DNA from 2 places in the Pandoraea sp. NPDC090278 genome. Region 1 is predicted to be linked to the other one. Evidence: predicted binding sites of a transcription regulator. Region 1 holds the regulator's gene; the other holds the start of a gene.

Region 1 (7,781 bases):
TCGCAGGCTAACCAGGGCGTGTACTTCGCCATGCTCAAGCCGGGCGACACGATCATGGGCATGAGCCTCGCGCACGGCGGTCACCTTACGCATGGTTCGCCGGTCAACATGTCGGGCAAGTGGTTCAACGTCGTGAGCTACGGCCTGAACGAAGCCGAAGACATCGATTACGACGCTGCAGAGAAGCTGGCGCAACAACACAAGCCGAAGATGATCGTGGCAGGTGCCTCGGCCTTCGCGCTGAAGATCGATTTCGAGCGCATGGCCAAGATCGCCAAGTCGGTCGGCGCTTATTTCATGGTCGACATGGCGCACTACGCCGGTCTGATCGCCGCAGGTGTGTACCCGAACCCGGTGCCGCACGCCGACTTCGTCACCACGACCACGCACAAGAGCCTGCGCGGCCCGCGCGGTGGCGTGATCCTGATGAAGGCCGAGTTCGAGAAGCCGATCAACTCGGCCATCTTCCCGGGCATTCAAGGTGGCCCGCTCATGCACGTGATCGCCGGTAAGGCCGTCGCGTTCAAGGAAGCTGCATCGCCGGAATTCAAGGAATACCAACAGCAAGTCGCGAAGAACGCACGCGTGATGGCCGAGACGCTGGTCAAGCGTGGTCTGCGTATCGTGTCGGGCCGTACCGAATCGCACGTGATGCTGGTCGACCTGCGCGCCAAGAACATCACCGGTAAGGCTGCCGAAGCCGCGCTGGGTGCTGCGCACATCACCGTCAACAAGAATGCGATTCCGAACGATCCGGAAAAGCCGTTCGTGACGAGCGGTGTCCGTCTGGGCTCGCCCGCCATGACCACGCGTGGATTCAAGGAAGCCGAAGCCGAACTGGTCGGCAACCTGATCGCCGACGTGCTGGACAACCCGGAAAACGAAGAAAACCTGGCCCGCGTGCGCGCACAAGTGGCTGAGTTGACCAAGCGTTTCCCGGTCTACGGCTAAGCCACGGCGTCGCACGCATGCGCTGCCCATTCTGCCGACACGACGACACGCAGGTCATCGACTCGCGTGAAGCGGAAGACGGCGCCGCTATCCGGCGGCGTCGGAAATGCCCGTCGTGCGACAAGCGCTTCACGACTTACGAGCGTGTCGAACTCGCGATGCCGGTTGTCGTCAAGAAAGACGGTAGCCGCGCCGAGTACGACCGCGCGAAAGTGCGCGCCAGTATGCAGTTGGCGATTCGCAAGCGCCCTGTCAGTGCCGAAGCGATGGATGCCGCGATTGCGCGCATCGAGTACAAGCTGCTGGCCGGTGCGGAGCGTGAAGTCATCAGCCAGCGCATCGGCGAACTGGTGATGCGCGAGTTGAAGCGGTTGGACAAGATTGCGTACATCCGCTTCGCGTCGGTCTATCGAAGCTTCGAAGACATCGCAGAATTCCGCGATGTCCTTGAGGAGATCGACAGCCCGGACGTCAAGCCCAAGCGCAAGCCCGTGGCCTGAACGCGGGCGGCGTACGCTGCCTGCGTTGAAGACTGCCGGGCAGACTTAGGTGGGTAATGCCCCGCCGGTCGAATGAATGTCGAAAAACCCGTCGTGCCTGAAAGGGCGCGACGGGTTTTTTTATGGCCATCCGCAGGGCATCCTCATACGTTGATGACGGGCACTCCCCGTGCGGAACAACCCGAAATTCAAGCGTGGGACGCGGCTGAAAGGCGCTGTCACGCCGTTGCGCGCGCGCCGCACGTGTCGACGTTTTTGGGGAAATAAGAAACGTAATAAACACTGTTTTGGGATGATTCGGAAAACCTTTAAATAGATTTTATAAGAATGGTCCCAAATGAAAATTCTGATTGAATTATGGGGTAAGTACTAAAAAATCATCAGAACTGACAGAATTTCGATAGCTCGTCTCTAGAATTCACAACCTTGATGGTGGCAGGTGTGTCGCTGTTTTGGCGATAGCGAGTTAATTCGCTATTTGATGTGAATTGAAAATAAGAGATTTATCGAATGCAAAAGAATCATCCGAAGTCGAATGTCCTGCGTCAGACGAAGATTTGTGTGGCAGCTGCGGCGGTGGTGACGGCTGCTGCGCTGCCGGGGCATGCGGTATCGCAGACGGAACCGCAGTGGGAGCGTGAACGTGATGCACGTATGACCGTACTGTCCAGCGCAATCGGCGCGTTGGATCCGGAGCTTGGTGCGGCGAGGGCGACGGAGGCATTTGCCCAGAAGATTCATGAGCAAATGGATGCCGCATCGGCTGCACTTGTTGAAGGTGCAAAGAGATCTGATATAAAAGATTTGCTTGAATTGTTGGTGACGTCCGTCGATGAGACGTTAAAAACAGATGATAAATATCTGACGGCCGATGGGTTAAAGAAGAAGGGCGAGCTTTCGGCGTTTAAAGCGCGCATCGAAGCTGCGATGCAGGCAGCGGCAGGATCGGACCGTAACGCGATGGCGACCGCGCTTACTGCTCTGGAAGATGAAATGAAGAAGCACACCGGCTTCCTCGACGACACCGTGAAGGCCCGCGAGCCGGTCGAGCGCAAAAGCGATCTGCTCGCCCTGAAAGAGACCCGTGTTAGAGAGGTCGATTCCGAGGCCGGACTGAACGCACTCAAGAACACGCGCCAACTGGATGCGACGACGCCCGGCGCTGCGACACATCAGGACGTGCTCACGTGGAGCGACAGGAACCTGACCAACTTCATGGCGGACGATGTGGTGACCGCTACCCATGACGTCATCGGCAAGGACAGCATCCTTGAGTTCACGCGTCGCTCGGGAGAGGAATCGGACGCGATTGCAGGAACCGGCGGCGTGCGTGACGTGGGCACGCTCCACGCGCGCAGGTCTGCGGACCATGATGTGCGCGTCGACGGCGGCACGCTGAACGTTCATCAGGAGATTGGCGGGGACGGCCGACTCGATATCACGGTCGGTAAGGGCGGCAAGCTTCATTTTGCCGACGACGGTGTCGGCGTGTCATCGGATGCAGGCGACGTGACACTGTGGGCCGTCCGCAGCGAGAAGGGATCCCCCGATGGCGGCGCGATCGAGTTTGGCAAGCGTACGAGCTCGGGGACGGCCGAGATCATCCTGAAACAGGGCGGAAGCCTGCATTTCGCCGAGGGCGCCGACGCAGGCATCAGCGACATCGACATTGCAACGGGGGCAAATGCCACGTTCCACACGGCGAATGCCGCCGCCGCGAAGATCCAGAACAGCGGGACGCTGACGTTCGAGGCGGGGGCACAGGCGGGTCGCGCCGATATCGTGAATACGGCGGGTGGGCTGACGACGTTCCAGGACACCGATCTTCAGCGCGTCGAACTCGTCAACCTGGGCCGGATTCAGTTGGAAAAGACCAGGGGCGGATCGGCAACGTTGATCAATGGCATCGATGGACATGTGGATGTGCTCGATTCAGATCTGCAACAACTCGGATTGGCCAACGTCGGCGTCGTCAAACTGCGAGGCAATACACAAGCAGACGGTGCCCGAATCGAAATGCTGGGCGGCAAGCTGAACATCGCGGATATCGAGGCGCAGGCGCCGGGACGCAAGGCCGAGAAGACGTTGTCCATCGGTTCTCTGAGCGGCATCGGGCAAGTTGTCACGGGAGACACGAAGCTGGTGCTGGGCGAGCGCAACGAAGACGACTATTTCGACGGCGAGATCGTGCGCGAGGAGGCGTCTTCCGGCGCAGACGCCAACACACCGCGCCGCGCTACCAAGTCGCACACGCAAGTTGCGGCGGCAACCGGCTCGGATGTCGTCAAGACGGGGACCGGCAATCTGACACTGGGTGGCGATCAGAGCGGCGTTGCCAGTCTGCGTATCGAAAGCGGCAGCGTGACGGCCGCGCACGCGAATGCTCTTGGCTCGGGCACTGTGACAGTGACGGATAAGGGCGCAGTCAAGCTGGCGTCCGATGTCGACGGCGTGAGCCACGTTGACAACGCCGGTCGGATTGACCTCGGCACGAACAAGCTGGCTGTGCAGAAGTACACGTCGAAGGCGGGCGCGAAAATCAGTTCGCATGTGTCCCGCGTGGGGGATAGCGTCGCCAGTGGGGCGATTCAGGTGTCGGAAGACAGCGACTTCACGAACACGGCCATCGACGTCACCGTGGCCAACGACATCGCGCTGGCTGACATTCAGGACAAGCTCGGCGTGGTGAGCGTAGCCGAAGGGAAAACGGCCAAGCTCGGCAAAGTCACGATCGGCAGCATCGTTGGCGGGAAGACGGTGGATCCGACGGACCCTACCGATCCCACCGATCCGACCAAACCCACCGATCCGACCAAACCCACCGATCCGACCAAACCCACCGACCCGACCGATCCGTCGGGCATCATCACCAGCCAGAACGTCGTGCAGTACCTGGCGACTGACGGCAACTACAGCGCGAACGAGCGGGCGGTGCTGGCGTCGGTCAACGGCATCACCGTGGGCGATCTGACCTCGGGCAAGGTCGGCGGCAAAGTCCTCTCGGAGATGGCATTGCAAACAGCGGGTTCGGACGAGCAGCGCCGCTCGGCGAGCCTGCTCTCGGGCGAATCGCTGGTGAACAATGCCCTCGCCGCGCAAGGCGCGACAACGGCATTCCAGCGCGGTATGCAGTCGCGCATGCTGGCGGGCGGCGCAATGTTCGACGACAGGACCGCTAACGGTGCGAATGCCGATAGCCATGGCATCGCTGGCTGGGCGTCGTTCTCGGGGGGCAACACGGCGCAACGTGGTGATGCCCTGTCGTTCGACGTGCGCGGTATCGATGGCGCGATCGGTGTCGACAAGCAAATCGGCAGCAACACGGTGGTCGGTGCGTCGGTCGGTATGGGCAACCAGAACTCGAAGGCGAAGGGTATGCCGGGCGAGTCGAAGATCAACAGCGTGAGCGTCGGTCTCTACGGTTCTCATCTGAACGACGCCAACATATTCGTCGGCGGTGGCGTGTCGTACACGAATCACAGCGTGACGACGGACCGCGCGGTGGCGGCACGCAACGCATCGGCGCGTCTGTCCGGCAAGACGAGCGGCAACACGTTTGGCGCGTTCGGCGAGATCGGCAAGCGCTTCGATGTGGTGGGCTTTAACGTCGATCCGTCAGTGGGTGTGCGTCTTGCGTCGACGCGTCTGAATGCGTTTGACGAGACGAATCGTGACGGCGCAGGTAATGACGGGCTGAAGGTCGGCGCGCAGTCGCAGACGTCGGTTCGCAGCGTGTTGGGCGTGCGCCTCTCGCGTGACGTGATCAGCTTCGACGGCGGCAAGGTGACGCCGATGCTGCGACTGGCGTACGAGCATGAGTTCGGCAATACGCAGGCGAGCCTGACGAATTCGCTGTACGGCGCACCTCACGCGTTCAACGTGAAGGGCGCGAAGCTGGGTCGAGACGTCTTCACGGCCGACCTCGGCGTCGACCTCCAGCTCAAAAAGCGAGTCAGCGTGCACGTCGGCGGCAACGTTAGTGTGCGCCAGGGCGAGAACGCAGTGGGCGGCGGCATCTCGGCGAAGTATCGCTTCTAAGCGATGCGTCGGGCCGCGTGTGTTGAGGCTCGGCTAAATGCAGCGACGAAACCCGTCGTGTCCACGAGGACGCGGCGGGTTTTTTCGTTCCGAAATCCCAAAAGAAGTCAGAGGAAATGTCGCAATTGCTCGGGCGATATGTGGTGTCACAGCGTCAGGCCGACGTCCGTTTAGGAGAGAGGCGGATAAAACGCATCCCTGTATGAGCGATTGATTGAAATTTAAAATTAATCGCATTGGGATTTTACGTTTATTCGATTAACTGGTGATGGTTGGGCTAAGTACCAAAGCGTATTGATATCGAGAGTGTTCGGATAAATCGACTCCAGAATTTGCCGGAATGATGGCGGCCGACAAGCCACTGTCTGAAGCGTGATGAGGGAAATCATCATTTGAGGCGAATTGAATAGGAGTTATCTAATGCGAGGAAATCGTCCGAAGTCGTATGCGCTGTGTCAGACAGAGATTTATGCGGCGATCATCATGGTGGTTGCAGTAATAGGAGGGGCTCCGAATGCATCGGCAGGAAGTCTTCGGTCCAGCGGGATGGAAAACAGAGAGCAAAGGTTGCAGGAGCTTGTTCCCCTCGATGAGCAAAAAAAAACCGTCGAAAAGGAGAAAACGGATGAACATGAAAAGAATATGTCTCTGCTAGGATCGGAGATTCCTATTCATAATTCGCTGGCAAACATTTCCGATGCCGACGAGTTGAAGAAGGCCCTGGGAAATCATGTGGCGGATATTCAAGGCGCCATCGATGTTGTTCAAAAGCGAATAGATGAGGGGAAGGAACTGCCGAAGGATAGAGTTCTTATTCAGGAGTTGAGTGACCTGAAAGGGACGGTCGATGCGCTGGCGAATAGCCAAAATCCATTGGCAGGGCCGGAGCGCACTGCCTTGGATAATCTCTTGTCGGGTGATGCGAACAAATTCAATGAGTCGCTCGCGGCATTGGTTCAGGCAAAGAAGGATGCCGAGCTCGTTGGCTACACACTTCAACGTTGGCGTGACGCCAATGATGAAAAGACCGCGAGCAATCTCAGCGTCACCAAGGAATTGAATGCCTCTGTCAGCGGGGTAGATCTTGTTCCCGATACCAACTACGTCACATGGAATGACAAGAACCAGATCGACTTCATGTCGGATACCGTGCCTGTCGATGGCCAGTCGCTGATCGATGCCCAAACGACGCTGGAGATTTCGGCGCGCTCCGGGCAATTGTCCGACGCAATTTACGGCGCCACCAATCAGCAGCGCGATGTAGGGACAATCCGAGCGGTCAACGGCGCAGATCACACAGTGCGTGTCGACGGCGGCACACTCTCCGTTCATCAGGGCATCGACGGGGAAGGCACCCTGACGATGAATGTCGGCAGCAAGGGGGTGCTCAAATTCGTGGAGGGCGGGCAGGGCGTTTCGGATGACGCACAGCACATCACGCTGAGTGCGGGGACATCGGATGGGCAGTCACCGGACGCACCGGGGGGCACGATCGATTTCTTCAAGGGAACGAGTGCCGGTGCCGCAAGGCTCCAGATCCACGACGCAGGCGCACTCACATTCCACCCGGGCTCGACCGGCGGCCGTAGCGTCATCGACGTCGAGAAGGGCGGAGTCGTCGGGTTCGATGAGGCAAATGCCGCCGACGCCACGATCCTTAACAGTGGGTTCGTGGGGATGCGAAAAGCCAAGGGTGGGGCCGGGGCCATTGAAAACAGGCAGGGCGGGCAACTCGCTGTGGTAGATAGCGACCTGGAGACGCGCCAGATCGTCAACGCTGGCCTGACCCATCTTTCCGGAACGACAACGGCGGACTCGGCAACCATCGCAATGGAGGGCGGCACGCTCAGTCTTGTGGACTTCGAGTCCAATCCCCCAGCCGATCCACTGGCCGAACAGTCACTGACCATCGGCTCGCTGTCCGGTAGCGGCCATGTCATCACTGGCGGCAAGACGCTCAAGCTCGGCGCGCTTGGCAAAGATGACGTCTTCAGCGGCGATATCGTCAAGCTCGACACCGATAAGCTCGGTGCCACCGTCGCCAAAGTCGGCACCGGCAACCTCACTTTCAGCGGTGACCAGAGCGGCATCGATTCGCTGACGGTCGAGAACGGCACGCTCACCGCAGCGCACCGCACCGCCCTCGGTACCGGGCTGCTCGCCCTCTGGGCACCCGGTACGATCTCGCTGGCCAACGATGTCTACGACGTCAAGAAATTCGAGAATGCGGGCACGCTCAAACTCCACGGTTACCGGATCGTGATGGATGAGTACGAATCGAAGGGCAAGGAT
Region 2 (7,781 bases), on a different contig from region 1:
GTCGAGCTTGGTGAGCACCACGCCGGTGAGCGGCAGCGCGTCGTTGAAGGCGCGGGCGGTGTTCACGGCGTCCTGACCGAGCATGGCGTCGACGACGAACAGCGTTTCGATCGGTTTCAGCTCAGCGTGCAGGGCACTAATTTCCTGCATCATCGCTTCGTCAATACCAAGACGGCCTGCCGTATCGACGAGCAGCACTTCATGGTGATGGCGACGTGCCCAGTCCACAGCGGCGCGGGCGATATCGACCGGCTTCTGGTCGGGTTGCGACGGGAAGAAGTCGGCGTCGACCTGTTTCGTGACCGTCTCCAACTGGGCGATAGCGGCAGGGCGGTAGACGTCGGTGGAAACCGTGAGGACTTTCTTCTTCTGGGCGCGCAGCAGCTTGGCGAGCTTACCGACCGTCGTCGTCTTACCCGCACCCTGCAAACCGGCCATCAGGATGATGGCGGGCGGGGTGGTGGCGAGATTGAGTTCGGCGGCACGGCCTTCGTAATCGCCGCCCATGAGCGCGGTCAGTTCGCGCTGCACCACGCCAACGAGGGCCTGGCCGGGCGACAGACTGGAAATGACTTCCTCACCGAGGGCCTTTTCCTTCACCTTGGCGATGAAATCGCGCACCACCGGCAGGGCGACGTCGGCCTCGAGCAGGGCGAGGCGCACTTCGCGCAGCATTTCCTGCGTGTTGGCCTCGGTCAGCCGGGCTTCGCCGCGCAGGGTCTTGACGACTTTGGCAAGGCGCGTAGTGAGATTGTCGAGCATGAAACGTATCCTGTAAGACCTTCAGCGGCCTCGGTTGCCCGCCCCCCGGCCGTAGACGGCGGTGGCAAGCACGGCAGCGCGCCCCTCATGGGCTGGTGTAAACTTCAAACATGACTATTTTACTGTATGCGCTGACCGCCATCCTCTACGCCGGGTTGGCGGTTTGTTCGTGGCAAGGATACCGGCGCGACGCCGCGCTCGCACTCGCGGGCGGACAAGTCGCGCCTGCGCCTGTCACGGGCACGCCCTCGCGCTGGCCGATGCAGCTTTCGCTGTTCGCCGCGCTCGTGCTGCACGGGGTGTTGCTGCATCAGACGATCTTCCGCGCCGACAGCATGCACTTCGGTTTCGCGTACATGCTCTCGGCCATGTTGTGGCTCTCGGTCGGCATCTACTGGATCGAAAGTTTCTTTTTCCCGCTCGAGAGCCTGCGACTGATGGTCACACCCGTGGCGGCTGTCGCGTGTCTGTTGCCGATGATTTTTCCGGACGTGCGCATTCTGGGCTTTGCCGCCAATCCGGTGTTCAAGGCGCACTTCATCATCGCCAACATGGCCTACGGGCTGTTCGCGCTGGCGGCGCTGCACGCATTGCTGATGATCTATGCCGAGCGGCAACTGCATCCGTCGCGCAGCAACGAGGCGACGGGCTGGCTCTCGCGCTGGCTTGAGACGCTGCCGCCGCTGCTCACGATGGAGAAGCTGCTGTTCCGTCTGATCGGCGCGGGGTTCGTGCTGCTCACGCTGACGCTGATCTCCGGCGTGATGTTCTCCGAGGCGCTCTTCGGGCGCGCGGTGCGCATCGATCATAAGACCGTGTTCGCGGTGGTGTCGTGGCTGATGTTCGGCGCGGTGCTGCTGGGGCGGCATTTTTACGGATGGCGCGGCAAGGTCGCGCTGCGTTGGGTTCTGGCGTCGTTCGTGGCGCTGTTGCTGGCGTATGTCGGTTCTCGCTTCGTGCTTGAGGTGGTGCTGCATCGCATGACGGAGACTTGAAGCGCGATGCGCAATATCCTGTTGTTACTGTTGCTCCTTATTGCCGGGACGTGGTGGATGCGCCACAACGAGCGTAAGCGCAATTCCGACGGCCCTCAGCGTAATGAGCGCATGCGCACGCCGCAGGGCAATGGCGGCCAGACCACGGCTCAGCAATCGCTGCCGCCCGCCGAGCGCATGGTGCGTTGCAGCGAGTGCGATACCTATCTTCCCGAAAGCGAATCGCTGTCGGGTGCCGGTGGTAAACATTTTTGCAGCACGGCGCATCGCGACGCCTACCTCGCGCGCGAACACCGCGTCTGAGTCCCGCTGCGCGGCCCGTCCGCGCAGCGATCGCGCATCCCTGCACATCTCGCCCGTCCCCCTGTTTTCCTGCGAACGCTGTGCATCGCCGCTCACGGCTTGCACCGGCTTGCGCATGCCTGTCGCATGCACTAAAACACAGTAACCGACCCCATTCGTTGAGCCGTGTCGAAACGGTCTTGCAGGCGGAAGGGGCGACGACAGGAGGGCGCAACATGCTAATGCGCAGACGGATGTATTTCCTTCTTCCCGATCTGGCCAGTGCCCAGCGCACGATGAGCGATCTGTTGCTCGCCCGGATCGAGGAGCGTCACATCCACTTTATGGCACGTGACGAAATGGACCTGGAGGGACTGCACGAGGCTAACCTGCTACAGACTTCCGATATCGTGCACGGCGCCGAAGCCGGGCTCGTGATCGGCGGCTTCTGTGGTCTGGCAGTCGGTGCAGTCGCGGCGTTTTTCCCCATCGTGGGCACACGTCCCCAATGGGAGTTGATGATCGTGACGGCACCGCTCGGCGCGCTGTTCGGCGCATGGGTGTCGAGCATGATCGGTGTCTCGGTGCCTAACTCGCGACTCAAAGCGTTTCGTGAACCGCTGGAGCGCGGCATGATCCTGCTGATGGTGGATGTGCGCGAGAGCCGCGTCGAGGAGATTCGCGAGATGCTCAAGGAGCATCACCCCGAAGCCCATATGGAGGGCATCGAGGCCGCGATTCCGGCGTTCCCCTGAAATCGAACGGAGGGAGAGCAAGGACAGTGACGTTATTGAGAGTGCAAACGCGTTTCACCGGCCGGCAACGGCCATTAGCGTCGCACCTGTGAGCGGCGCGGGATGGTGTCCGTGTTGTATGACACGAGAGCGGTGCCATCCCCGGGCGTGGACACGCCCACGGAAGCCTCTCGGCCAAGTCAGGCGAGGGGCTTCTTCTTTGGGAATTTCCTTTTTATTTTTCGACTTGTTTCAGGCGAAGTCCCACATGACACTGGGACTTCGCCTGCCTCGCGGCGGACTTCCCGATCGGGCCGGTCACCGGCGACGTCACGCCAAGTGGGCTACAATGCCACCCCTCGCTCTACGGGAGTTCGTTGTGCCCGTCATGCTCCAGTCATCTGCGTCCCCTAACGTTTCGCTCCGGCCGTTTGCCCCGCTTCTATCTAGCCCGTCTCCATCGATGCGTCGATTCGGACGGTGCAACGGTGTCGACGCCGCCACGCGTTTGCGAGGTGATGCATGAACGCACCGGACAAACTGCCGACGCTCACACTCGACGCCGAAGGATGGGTGCGAGAGGCGGAGCGTCTGCCGTCGCCGAACTTCGACGTGCGTCCGCCGCAAATGCCCATCGGCTTGCTCGTGGTCCACAACATCTCGCTGCCGCCGGGGCAATTCGGTGGCGACGAGATTCCGGCGTTCTTCCAGAATCGGCTCGATCACGACGCGCATCCGTTCTTCGACGAGATTCGCGGCGTGCACGTGTCGTCGCATTTTCTGGTGCGTCGCGATGGTGCGTTGCAACAGTACGTCTCGTGCGACGCACGGGCGTGGCATGCGGGGGCGTCGTCGTTCGAGGGACGCACACGCTGCAACGATTTCTCGATCGGCGTCGAACTGGAAGGGACGGACGACGTACCTTTCACGGCGGCGCAGTACGCGACATTGGCGGCGCTCACGCGCGTTTTGCGTGAGCATTATCCGATTCAAGCCGTGGCCGGACATGCCGATATAGCACCTGGTCGGAAGACGGACCCGGGGCCACACTTCGAGTGGCAACGGCTGCGTCGGATGGCCGCGCTGGAACCGGAGGCGCTGCCGTTTCAGAAGGCAGATTAACCCTCACCGGGGGGCAGGTTTTGCTTGACACGAAGACCCGACGGGCCTTCCCGGGAATGAAATTTTTGATTTTGCGGAGTGCGTCATCTCCACTATACTTAGTGCCAATCCGGCCCCCAACCACTACATATAGTGGTCAGTGACCGGGAAGCAAGATCCATCAATACCGTGCTTGTCCTGCGGCGTTTTGTGGGGCGGCACAGCAGCAAAGCCGTGCAGCGGACACCTCGAACCCTTGGCCGTCCGTCGGTCGTGCGGTGTTCAGCACTTCGCTCCATCGGCGCCCCCAGGGCGCATTTTTGCCGACTTCAGTACTCAGTATTGCTGGTGGAAGTGCGCTAACAGCACCATCTCATTGGAACGGGAGTTTTTACATGCAGACTAACGAAAACCTCACCCGCCCGAACCCGACGCCCGCCGCGAACGCTGGCAGTGGCACGGGTGCGTCGGCGCCCCAGACGACGGGCGCATTCGAGCCGGCGACCAACGCCGACTTCAAAGTGATCCGACGCAACGGCACGGTGGTGGGTTTCGAGCCGTCGAAGATCGCAATCGCCGTGACCAAGGCGTTCCTGGCAGTGAACGGCGGTCAGGGTGCGGCTTCGGCGCGCGTACGCGAGCTCGTGGAACAGTTGACGGAAAACGTCGTGCGCGCATTGGTGCGCAGCCGCCCGAACGGCGGTACGTTCCACATCGAAGACATTCAGGATCAAGTCGAACTCGCGCTGATGCGTGAAGGCGAGCACAACGTCGCCCGCGCCTATGTGCTGTACCGCGAGAAGCGTTCGCAAGAGCGCGCTCACGCCGGTGAGGCCACGCAAGAGGCGGCAACGCCCGACACCCCGGGGCTCAATGTCACCGACAACGGTGTGTCGCGTCCGCTCGACATGGCGGCGCTGCGCGGCGTGGTGAACGCAGCCTGCGACAATCTCGGCAGTGAAGTCACCGCCGAGCCGATTCTGGCCGAGACCATCAAGAACCTGTACGACGGCGTGCCGCTGTCGCAGGTCTACGATTCGGCGATCCTCGCCTCGCGTACCCTGATCGAGAAGGAACCGGCGTACAGCCAGGTCACCGCACGTATCCTGATGCACACGATCCGCCGCGAAATCCTTGGCGAAGAAGTGCCGCAGGGCGAGATGGCCGCGCGTTACATCGAATACTTCCCGCGTTTCATCAAGCAAGGCGTTGACGCTGAACTGCTCGACGAGCAACTGCTCTCGTTCGATCTGGTCAAGCTGGCCGCCGCGCTCGACGCCAACCGCGACCTGCAATTCAACTACCTCGGCCTGCAAACGCTGTACGACCGCTACTTCCTGCATATCGATAGCCATCGCATCGAAATGCCGCAGGCGTTCTACATGCGCGTGGCCATGGGTCTGGCGCTGAACGAAGTCGAGCGCGAAGCACGTGCGATCGAGTTCTATCAGATCCTGTCGAGCTTCGACTTCATGAGCTCCACGCCGACGCTGTTCAACTCGGGCACGCGTCGCTCGCAGCTCTCGTCGTGCTACCTGACGACCGTCTCGGACGATCTGGAAGGCATTTACGAAGCGCTCAAGGAAAACGCACTGCTGTCGAAGTTCGCCGGTGGTCTGGGCAACGACTGGACGCAGGTTCGCGCACTCGGCTCGCACATCAAGGGCACGAACGGCAAGAGCCAGGGCGTGGTGCCGTTCCTCAAGGTGGTCAACGACACGGCCGTGGCCGTGAACCAGGGCGGCAAGCGCAAGGGCGCGGTCTGCGCCTACCTGGAAACGTGGCACCTGGACATCGAAGAATTCCTGGAGCTGCGCAAGAACACGGGTGACGATCGTCGCCGTACGCACGACATGAACACGGCGAACTGGATTCCCGATCTGTTCATGAAGCGCGTGATGGAAGGTGCTGAGTGGACGCTGTTCTCGCCGTCGACCTGCCCGGATCTGCACGACAAGTACGGCAAGGCATTCGAACAGGCTTACACGGCATACGAAGAGAAGGCCGCACGCGGCGAGATCAAGCTGTTCAAGAAGGTGCCGGCACAAGCGCTGTGGCGCAAGATGCTGGGCATGCTGTTCGAAACCGGCCATCCGTGGATCACGTTCAAGGATCCGTGCAACATCCGCTCGCCGCAGCAACACGTGGGCGTGGTGCACTCGTCGAACCTGTGCACGGAAATCACGCTCAACACGAGCGAGACGGAAATCGCCGTGTGTAACCTCGGCTCGGTGAACCTCGTGGCTCACCTGAAGCAGACGGCCAACGGTTACGAGCTGGATCACGAGAAGCTGCAACGCACCATTCGTGTGGCGATGCGCATGCTCGACAACGTCATCGACATCAACTACTACGCGGTGGCGAAGGCGCGCAACTCGAACCTGCATCACCGTCCGGTGGGCATGGGCATCATGGGCTTCCAGGACTGCCTGCACCTGCTGCGTACGCCGTATGCGTCGAACGCCGCCGTCGAGTTCGCCGACCGTTCGATGGAAGCGGTTTGCTACTACGCTTACTGGGCGTCGACCGAGCTGGCCAAGGAACGCGGTCAGTACTCGTCGTACAAGGGCTCGCTGTGGGATCGCGGCATCTTGCCGCAGGACTCGCTCAAGCTCCTGATGGAAGAGCGCGGCGGTTACGTCGACGTCGATCTGTCGAGCACGCTCGAGTGGGACAGCCTGCGCAAGCACATTGCCGCGCACGGCATGCGCAACTCGAACTGCGTGGCTATCGCTCCGACGGCCACCATCTCGAACATCATCGGCGTGTCGGCTTGTATCGAACCGACGTTCCAGAACCTGTACGTGAAGTCGAACCTGTCGGGCGAATTCACGGTGGTCAACGAGTACCTGGTGCGTGACCTGAAGGCCCGCGGTCTGTGGGACGAAGTGATGGTCGCCGACCTGAAGTACTTCGACGGTTCGCTTGCCCGTATCGACCGCGTGCCGGCCGACCTGCGCGAGATCTACGCCACGGCGTTCGAAGTCGAGCCGAAGTGGCTGGTCGAGGCGGCGTCGCGTCGTCAGAAGTGGATCGATCAGGCGCAGTCGCTCAACATCTATATGGCTGGCGCGTCGGGCAAGAAGCTCGACGAGACGTACAAGCTGGCCTGGACGCGTGCACTGAAGACCACGTACTACCTCCGTACGATGGCCGCAACGCACGTCGAGAAATCGACGGTCAGCCACGGCGCGCTGAATGCGGTGCCGAGCTCGGGTGGTGTATCGGGTGGCTTCTCGGCCGAGCCGACCTCGCCGCTGGCGCAGCCGATGCCGGAAGCCGAAGGCGCGGTCTGCACGATGCGTCCGGGCGACCCGGGCTTCGAAGAGTGCGAGGCTTGCCAGTAAGTTGTTTGTGATGCGGTGCCGCATGTCACATGCGGCTCGCGTCTTCGGGAAAACCCCGTCGATCCGAAAGGACGACGGGGTTTTTCTTTGGCGGCGGCTAACGCCCGTTTTCGGATCAGGCCAGATCGATGCGCATCGACAGATCGAGCGTCTGGCCGTGAGCGAGTACCACGTGGTCGGTGTCGAACTCGCCCACGCGATGCGTCGACGGCTCCAGGCAGAGATAGGGGCGACCGGCGGGCGAATGCAGCACGAGCCAGGTCGCATCGTCGCTGCGCACGGTGGCGCTGCGCAGCCCGCCAGCGTAGTCGATGCGGGCGTCGAAGCGTCCCGACTCGGTGGGGACTTCGGCGAACCAGGTCGAACGTCCGCCCGTATCGAGGCCGCCGCCGACCGACACCACTTCCATCGCCCCAACGTGCACGCGTTGCTCGCTCGGCCAGCGGATGTCTTCAGACGGCGAGCGCCAGAGCGCCTCGGATTCGAACGTCACGCGCGCGCCGGCGGGCCAGCGGAAGTACGGGTGCAGGCCGAGCCCTGCGGGCATCTCCTGCGCCGAG

Evidence for each region. Region 1 encodes NrdR, which represses ribonucleotide reductase genes. Its sites were predicted from a motif close to CACNANATNTNGTG; they were not measured.
Region 2: ACIQWO_RS22695 (ribonucleoside-diphosphate reductase subunit alpha) is a predicted target of NrdR. The motif match lies at 4,017-4,030, and genes of this name have one in related genera.

What each region holds. Positions count from the first base shown of each region.
Region 1 is NZ_JBIVYJ010000003.1:172,415-180,195, forward strand. It holds gene glyA (serine hydroxymethyltransferase) at 1-951, shown strand, start outside; gene nrdR (transcriptional regulator NrdR) at 969-1,451, shown strand; gene ACIQWO_RS13195 (autotransporter domain-containing protein) at 1,962-5,489, shown strand; gene ACIQWO_RS13200 (autotransporter domain-containing protein) at 5,910-7,781, shown strand, end outside.
Region 2 is NZ_JBIVYJ010000006.1:452,021-459,801, reverse strand. It holds gene ffh (signal recognition particle protein) at 1-762, opposite strand, end outside; gene ACIQWO_RS22715 (inner membrane protein YpjD) at 873-1,757, shown strand; gene ACIQWO_RS22710 (PP0621 family protein) at 1,764-2,060, shown strand; gene ACIQWO_RS22705 (DUF1269 domain-containing protein) at 2,282-2,794, shown strand; gene ampD (1,6-anhydro-N-acetylmuramyl-L-alanine amidase AmpD) at 3,296-3,895, shown strand; gene ACIQWO_RS22695 (ribonucleoside-diphosphate reductase subunit alpha) at 4,270-7,221, shown strand; gene ACIQWO_RS22690 (hypothetical protein) at 7,337-7,781, opposite strand, start outside.